2 regions of the Scandinavium sp. UTDF21-P1B genome follow, and region 2 is predicted to be linked to the other one. Evidence: predicted binding sites of a transcription regulator. Region 2 holds the regulator's gene; the other holds the start of a gene.
What was found. The regulator CRP, encoded in region 2, controls carbon source genes, mostly activating them, when cyclic AMP is high. The targets are predictions, from matches to a motif close to ATGTGANNNNNNTCACAT.
Positions count from the first base shown of each region.

Region 1: a site for CRP is predicted at 2,258-2,275, ahead of aaeR (HTH-type transcriptional activator AaeR). Genes of this name have one in related genera too.

Region 1 covers NZ_JBFLVD010000014.1:29,064-32,979, forward strand. Annotated here, with positions in the region: gene tldD (metalloprotease TldD) at 1-500, shown strand, start outside; gene fucR (L-fucose operon activator) at 598-1,317, shown strand; gene aaeR (HTH-type transcriptional activator AaeR) at 1,314-2,240, opposite strand; gene aaeX (p-hydroxybenzoic acid efflux pump operon protein AaeX) at 2,372-2,575, shown strand; gene aaeA (p-hydroxybenzoic acid efflux pump subunit AaeA) at 2,583-3,515, shown strand; gene aaeB (p-hydroxybenzoic acid efflux pump subunit AaeB) at 3,521-3,916, shown strand, end outside.
Region 2 covers NZ_JBFLVD010000018.1:297,190-301,105, forward strand. Annotated here, with positions in the region: gene AB1287_RS16500 (YccS/YhfK family putative transporter) at 1-1,167, opposite strand, end outside; gene crp (cAMP-activated global transcriptional regulator CRP) at 1,227-1,859, opposite strand; gene AB1287_RS16510 (OsmC family protein) at 2,166-2,570, shown strand; gene AB1287_RS16515 (phosphoribulokinase) at 2,665-3,531, opposite strand; gene AB1287_RS16520 (YheU family protein) at 3,568-3,786, opposite strand; gene AB1287_RS16525 (hydrolase) at 3,783-3,916, opposite strand, start outside.

The sequences.
Region 1 (3,916 bases), on a different contig from region 2:
CACCGGGCCAGTACAACGTGCTGATCGAAAATGGCGTGCTGAAGGGCTACATGCAGGACAAACTCAACGCGCGCCTGATGGGCGTGAAGCCAACGGGCAACGGCCGTCGCGAATCTTACGCGCATCTGCCTATGCCGCGCATGACCAACACTTATATGCTCGACGGAAAATCCACGCCGCAGGAAATCATCGAGTCAGTTGACTACGGTATTTACGCGCCAAACTTTGGCGGCGGCCAGGTGGATATCACCTCCGGTAAATTTGTCTTCTCAACTTCAGAGGCTTATCTGATTGAGAAAGGCAAAGTCACCAAAGCGGTGAAAGGCGCCACGCTGATTGGCTCAGGTATTGAAGCTATGCAGCAGATCTCGATGGTCGGTAACGATCTGAAGCTGGATAACGGCGTCGGCGTGTGCGGTAAGGAAGGTCAAAGCCTGCCGGTTGGCGTTGGCCAGCCGACGCTGAAGGTCGACAATCTGACCGTGGGTGGCACCGCATAACATCCCGTGCCCGGCGGCGCTATGTTTGCCGGGCCAACAACTCCCTGCAGGCCCGCGCAAACGAAGTGCCGCCGGGCATTTTTGACGGAGACCGTAAATGAAGGTCGCTCGCCATCAGCAGATCCTCACGCTTCTTTCGCAAACCCTCAGCCTCACTACGGACGAACTGTCTGATGCACTCCGCGTCAGCAAAGAAACGGTGCGTCGCGATCTCAGCGAGCTCCAGCAGCAGGGCAAAATTCAGCGCAGCCACGGGCGTGCCCGGGCCATTCATCGCCATGCGCAGGGCAACGAAGCCCCTTTCCATACGCGGCTGAAAAGCCATTATGCTCACAAGTCAGATATTGCCCGCCATGCGCTGGCCTGGATTGAGGGCGGGATGACGATCGCGCTGGATGCCAGTTCCACCTGCTGGTTTTTGGCCCGCCAGCTGCCCGACATGCCGCTGACGGTGTTCACCAACAGCCATCCGGTATGCATGGAGCTCGGCAAGCGCGAGTACGTTCGGCTTATCAGCTCCGGCGGTGAGCTGCAGCGTCAGTTCGGCTATTACATCAATCCGTCGCTGGTCTCTCAGCTCAAAACGCTGGAAATCGATCTGTTTATCTTTTCCTGCGAAGGCGTCGATCGCCATGGCGTGATGTGGGATCCGGGCGGACATAACGCGAGTTACAAGTCGCTGTTACTGAAGCGGGCGTCGCAGTCATTACTGTTGATGGATAAGAGCAAGTTTAACCGTTCGAGTGAAGTGCGCATCGGGCCGCTCAGTGACGTCACCCATTTGATATCCGATGCGCAACCCGAACAGATGCCTTAGTTTTTCGCACGTCCGTTAATGCCCTGGAACTGCCTTGAAACATCAACGAAATAGTCGGTCAGATAGTTGATACACACCTGCACCTTAAGCGGCAGTTTGTCTTTTTCGGTATATACCGCATACACCGGGCGCGGATCGGACTGGTAGCGCGGCAGCAGGATCTCCAGCTCGCCCTGGTTGATCTCGTTGATCACCCACATCAGTGGCACAAAGGCGATCCCGGCTCCGGCTGTGAGCCAGCGGTTGAGCGTCATCGGATCGTTGGTGACGAATCGCCCTTGTGGAATGAGCTTTGTTGACAGCCCTTCCGGGGCGATCAGCTCAAATTCATTGTGGGGGCGGATGCTGTACTCCAGCCACGAATGGCTCGCCAGATCGGCGGGTTTTTCCGGTGTGCCTGCCTGCTGCAGGTAGCTTTTGGCGGCACAAAGCACCATCGGCATTGAACCCAGACGGCGTGAGAACAGCCCGGAATCCTGCAGTGCGCCAACGCGGATCACCAAATCCAGACCATCGGCAATGAGGTCGGGGGCCGGGATACCCGTAACCAAATTAACCGACAAATCCGGGTACTCTTTAAGCATTCTGGAGGTGATCCCGGCGAGGACATTTTGTGCCATAGTTGAAGAACAGCCTACCCGCAGCGTACCGATGGGCGTGTTGTTAAAGGCATAAAGCTGCTCGTGAACGTCCTGGGCTTCAAACAGCATTCGCCGACAGCCCTGATAGTAAATTTTGCCAGCTTCCGTCAGGCCAATGCTGCGGGTGCTGCGGTTCAGCAGCTTAACCTGCAGTTCGTCTTCCAGCTTTGAGACGGTCTGGCTGATCGATGAGACGCTCATTTCGAGCTGTCTTGCCGCTGCCGTAAAGGAACCCAGCTCCACGACTTTGGCGAACACCGACATGCGTTTTAATCGTTCCATTGTTCACTCTGAGTTAAAGGTGATTTAGATCACATAATATAGATCACGCGATAACAGTTACGTTAATATACTGTTAGCTGAATAATTAAAGCATCGCTGCTCTCACCTGCATTCTCTTATTCAAGGTCAACATGAGTCTGTTTCCCGTCATCGTGATTTTCGGTCTTTCATTCCCGCCGATCTTCGTCGAGCTACTATTGTCGCTGGCCATTTTCTGGCTGCTGCGCCGGGTGCTGGTCCCTACCGGGATCTATGACTTCGTCTGGCATCCCGCGCTGTTTAACACGGCGCTTTATTGCTGTTTGTTCTATCTGATATCGCGCTTGTTCGTTTGAGGTCGTTGTGAAAACACTAACAAGAAAAATATCCCGAACCGCCATTACCCTCATTCTGGTCGTGCTGGCCTTTATCGCTATCTTCCGCGCGTGGGTGTATTACACCGAATCACCGTGGACGCGAGATGCTCGTTTCAGCGCCGACGTCGTGGCAATTGCACCCGATGTGGCCGGGCTTATCACCGATGTGAAGGTCAAGGATAACCAACTGGTCAGCAAAAACCAGGTGTTGTTCACCATCGACCAGCCGCGTTATCAGAAAGCCCTCGAAGAAGCCGATGCTGACGTTGCCTATTATCAGGCGCTGGCCTCTGAGAAACGCCGTGAAGCAGGGCGACGTAATCAACTGGGCGTTCAGGCGATGTCCCGCGAAGAGATTGACCAGGCCAACAACCTTTTACAGACCGTCGAGCATCAGCTAGCCAAGGCGCAAGCGACACGCGACCTGGCGCGCCTTGATCTCGATCGTACCGTCATTCGCGCTCCGGCGGACGGCTGGGTGACAAACCTCAACGTCTACAGCGGGGAATTTATCACTCGTGGGTCGACAGCCGTCGCGCTGGTGAAAAAAGAGAGTTTCTATGTGGTGGCCTACATGGAAGAAACCAAGCTCGAAGGCGTACGCCCGGGCTACCGTGCGGAAATCACCCCGCTTGGCAGCACCAAAGTGATCAAAGGCACCGTCGACAGCGTCGCCGCAGGGGTCACCAACGCCAGCAGCAGCAGCGATGCTAAAGGCATGGCGACCATTGATTCCAACCTGGAATGGGTTCGCCTGGCGCAGCGTGTGCCTGTCCGCATTCGCCTCGACCAGCAGCAGGGCAATTTGTGGCCTGCGGGCACGACGGCAACGGTGATCATCACGGGTGCGAAAGACAGGGACACGCAGAAGGCCTCCTTCTTCCAGAAGCTGGGTATGCGCCTGCGTGAGTTCGGTTAATCGCGATGGGTATTTTCTCTATCGCCGATCGGCATCTGCGTTTTGCCATCAAGCTGGTCTGCGCGATTGTGCTGGCGCTGTTTGTCGGCTTTCACTTCCAGCTTGAGACCCCGCGCTGGGCGGTGCTGACCGCCGCCATCGTTGCTGCGGGCCCGGCGTTTGCTGCCGGTGGTGAGCCATACTCCGGCGCTATTCGCTATCGCGGCATGCTGCGTATTTGCGGGACGTTCATCGGCTGTATCGCGGCGCTGGCAATCATCATCGGCATGATCCGCGCGCCGCTTCTGATGGTGCTGGTCTGCTGCCTGTGGGCCGGTTTTTGTACCTGGGTCTCCTCGCTGGTTAAGGTTGAAAACTCCTACGCCTGGGGCCTGGCGGGCTACACGGCGCTGATCATCGTG
Region 2 (3,916 bases):
AGGTTTGGGCAGGTGCAACGCGGACCCCATCAGGCTGGCGATGCTCAGCATGACGCTGATGCGCGCCGCATTGCGCAGTGCAGCTGATTTTAGTGACAGATAACTTTTCAGCGCGGCAAACAGCGGCAGGCGTCGCTCGTTATCAGCCATCAGGTTGCGTGGGTAGAGCGGTCTTTGCATGCGTAGTACCCGCGCAATGCGGCCAAAGTGCCAGACGCAAAACTGCCCGACGGGATTATCCGGATGCTGGCGGGCGATCTTTTCCAGCGCGCCGATCTGCTTATCCATGCTAAAGCGTAGCGGAAAGCGGTGATACAGAATGTCATCGGCCATCACCCGCAGACGTGCGGCGATGGTTTGTGCGTTCCAGCGGATCACCGCTTCGGCGTGGCTACGCTCGACCAGCTTTTGCACCTCGGCGGGCTGATGCAGGCTGACGGAGATGTGCTCCTGTAAATCGAGCCCCATCTGAAAGGCGCGCAGCAGGCGTTTATAATCGTGGTTTTTGTTAGCGGCGAGCATATGCAGCTGCTGATAGCACTGGGTAATGAGATCAACGGCCTTTTGCTGGCGAGTCAGCAGCGGTGGCAACGCTTTTTCCGGATCGGTGTGCTGGGTCAGCAGGCTGTATTTGGCTTCGCAGTAATCGGCCAGCTGGCGGTAAAGCAGGCTCAGGGACTCGCGCAGGGGCTGTTCGCGCCACATCCAGAACCAGAACCAGTTAAACAGCCCGTACCACAGCGTGCCCAGCGCGTAGATAAGCAGCGGCTGCCAGACAGGCATGTTACCCGCGAGGCTCAACGTAAAAATCGAGGCGATCAGCGATGCGGGCAGCAGACGCGCATGCAGCGAACTGATTTCGGCGGTAACGCCCAGGGTCATTGCCAGGACGGTCAGAATTAAGGGCAGCGGCACGGTGTGTGCCAGCAGCAGCTGTACCGCCAGGCTGCATCCGGCAAACAGCGAACCACCAACAATCAGGCGTTTAAAGAAGCGCTTGTGGGGCGTGTCGAGACCGGCAATGTTGCAGCAGGCCGGGACTAAGGAGAACAGCAGACCGTACTTGAGATACCCCAGCACCAGGCCGATAGCCACAGGGGTGCATAACACCAGGGTTTGCCGCAGTGCGTAGTTAATTTCCGGGTGATAAATTAGCCTGCGCCACATAGCAATAGCAGTAGAGACAAAAACGGCGTACTGCAGGAGCAATACGCCGTCAAGCGAACTTAGCGGGTGCCGTAAACGACGATGGTTTTGCCGTGCGCGGAGATCAGGTTCTGATCTTCCAGCATTTTCAGGATACGGCCAACGGTTTCACGGGAGCAGCCCACGATCTGACCGATTTCCTGACGGGTGATTTTGATTTGCATACCGTCCGGGTGGGTCATGGCATCGGGCTGTTTTGCCAGGTTCAACAGCGTCTGCGCGATACGACCGGTAACGTCGAGGAAGGCAAGGTTACCTACTTTTTCAGAAGTGACCTGCAGGCGACGTGCCATCTGAGAAGAGAGGCGCATCAGAATATCCGGATTCACCTGGATAAGCTGACGGAATTTTTTATAGGAAATTTCAGCCACTTCACAGGCGGTTTTCGCCCGGACCCATGCACTACGCTCCTGGCCTTCTTCGAACAGGCCAAGCTCACCGATGAAATCGCCCTGGTTGAGGTAAGAGAGAATCATCTCTTTGCCTTCTTCGTCCTTGATGAGTACTGCCACAGAGCCTTTCACGATGTAGTACAGCGTTTCTGCTTTTTCACCCTGGTGAATCAGCGTGCTCTTGGAGGGGTACTTATGAATATGGCAATGAGACAAGAACCATTCAAGGGTAGGGTCTGTTTGCGGTTTGCCAAGCACCATGCGCGGTTATCCTCTGTTATAAGCTGACTCCAGCGGCAGACACGACACTGCCACTGGCTTTGCATTCATATCCTTCCCTGTACCTGGGAAGTCGGCTGTCGGATTTGACTGCAGCCTGTTGTCTGATGTCCTCTGCATACATGCATTACTTCAATGTATTACTGTAGCATCCCGACTGTTTTAGCATAGCTTTTGCCGCGTGTCTCCTGGTGTCTCGCTTCAGCATGACGCACGTCGCCTTCCGTTGCGAGATTTGTTATGTGCGCGTAATCTGTCAGGAAAATTGCAACTCTGGAGTTAACAATTATGCAAGCGCGTGTGAAATGGGTTGAAGGCTTAACCTTCCTCGGTGAGTCAGCTTCTGGCCACCAGATCCTGATGGACGGCAACTCCGGGGATAAAGCGCCAAGCCCGATGGAAATGGTGCTGATGGCAGCAGGGGGGTGCAGTGCGATAGACGTTGTTTCCATCCTGCAAAAGGGCCGTCATGACGTGACGGACTGTGAAGTGAAGCTCACTTCAGAGCGTCGCGAGGAAGCGCCGCGCCTGTTTACCCACATCAACCTGCACTTCATCGTGACCGGTAAAGATCTGAAAGAAGCTGCGGTATCGCGTGCGGTGGATCTGTCTGCGGAAAAATACTGCTCTGTGGCGCTGATGCTGGAGAAAGCGGCGAAAATCACCCACTCGTTTGAAGTGGTGGAAGGGTAATGCCCTCTACGGCCTGATGCCCTCACCCCGATCCTCTCCCCGTGGGAGAGGGAGCAAACATTAAAAACCTTCTCTTCAGAGAAGGTTTTGCAATTTATATCGCCCGACCTTCTATTAACCGCTCGACCAGCGGCGTCATAATCAGCTCCATCGCCAGCCCCATCTTCCCGCCCGGCACCACCAATGTATTCATGTGAGAAATGAATGAGCCCTGCAGCATCGCCAGCAGCCAGGGGAAATCAATGTCGCCCAGGTTCTGGAAATGGATCACCACAAAGCTTTCATCCAGCGACGGGATGCTTTTGGCGGCAAACGGGTTTGAGGTATCTACTGTCGGTACGCGCTGGAAGTTGATATGCGTGCGGGAAAACTGTGGGGTAATGAAGTTGATGTAGTCTTCCATGGAGCGGACGACGGAATCCATTACCGCTTCACGCGAATGCCCGCGCTCGCTCATATCGCGGGTAAGTTTCTGGATCCACTCGAGGTTCACAATAGGCACGACGCCGACCAGCAAATCGACGTGTTTCGCCACATCATGTTGAGGCGTCACCACGCCGCCGTGCAGCCCTTCATAAAACAGCACGTCGGTGGGTTCTGGAAGCGGCTGCCACGGCGTAAAGGTGCCCGGTACCTGATTCCACGGTACGGCTTCGTCATAGGTGTGCAGATATTTTCGTGACTGGCCTCGCCCGCTCTGGCCGTAGGTGAGAAACGTCTGCTCCAGCAGGCCGAAGTCGTTAGCGTCCGGGCCGAAATAGCTGATGTGGCGACCCATATCGCGGGCTTTGCGGATGGCCATGTCCATTTCGGGGCGGGTATAGCGGTGAAAGCTGTCGCCTTCGACTTCCGCGGCCTTCAGGTTGAGCTGGGCGAAGATTTTACGGAAGGCGAGGCTGGTGGTGGTAGTTCCTGCGCCGCTGGAGCCCGTTACGGCGATCACCGGGTGTTTGGCAGACATGACGACTCCCTGAATCAGCAATAGTGATGAGTATAGTCAGCCGTGGAATTGAGTGCGGGGGAGGATATTCACCGTTTCGTGCAGTTCGGACCACACCAGAACGACGTCCCCACGCTGCAATTGTTGTTTTACATCGGCGACTTTATCTTCAAGCGAACGTTCATGTTCACCATAATCGGTGCCTTCGCGCAACACAAAGGTTTCAATCAGATTATCAAGCGTTTCGGGAGCCAGATCCTGCCAGGGGATAATCATGCCACTTTCCCCAGAAAGCGGCTCAGCCAGTCCGGAATGCGCTTTTCGAGCCACATTTCCGGGCGACGGATCGTGCCGCCAATAAACCCGACGTGGCCGCCGTATTCCGTCAGCTGATACAGAATATTCG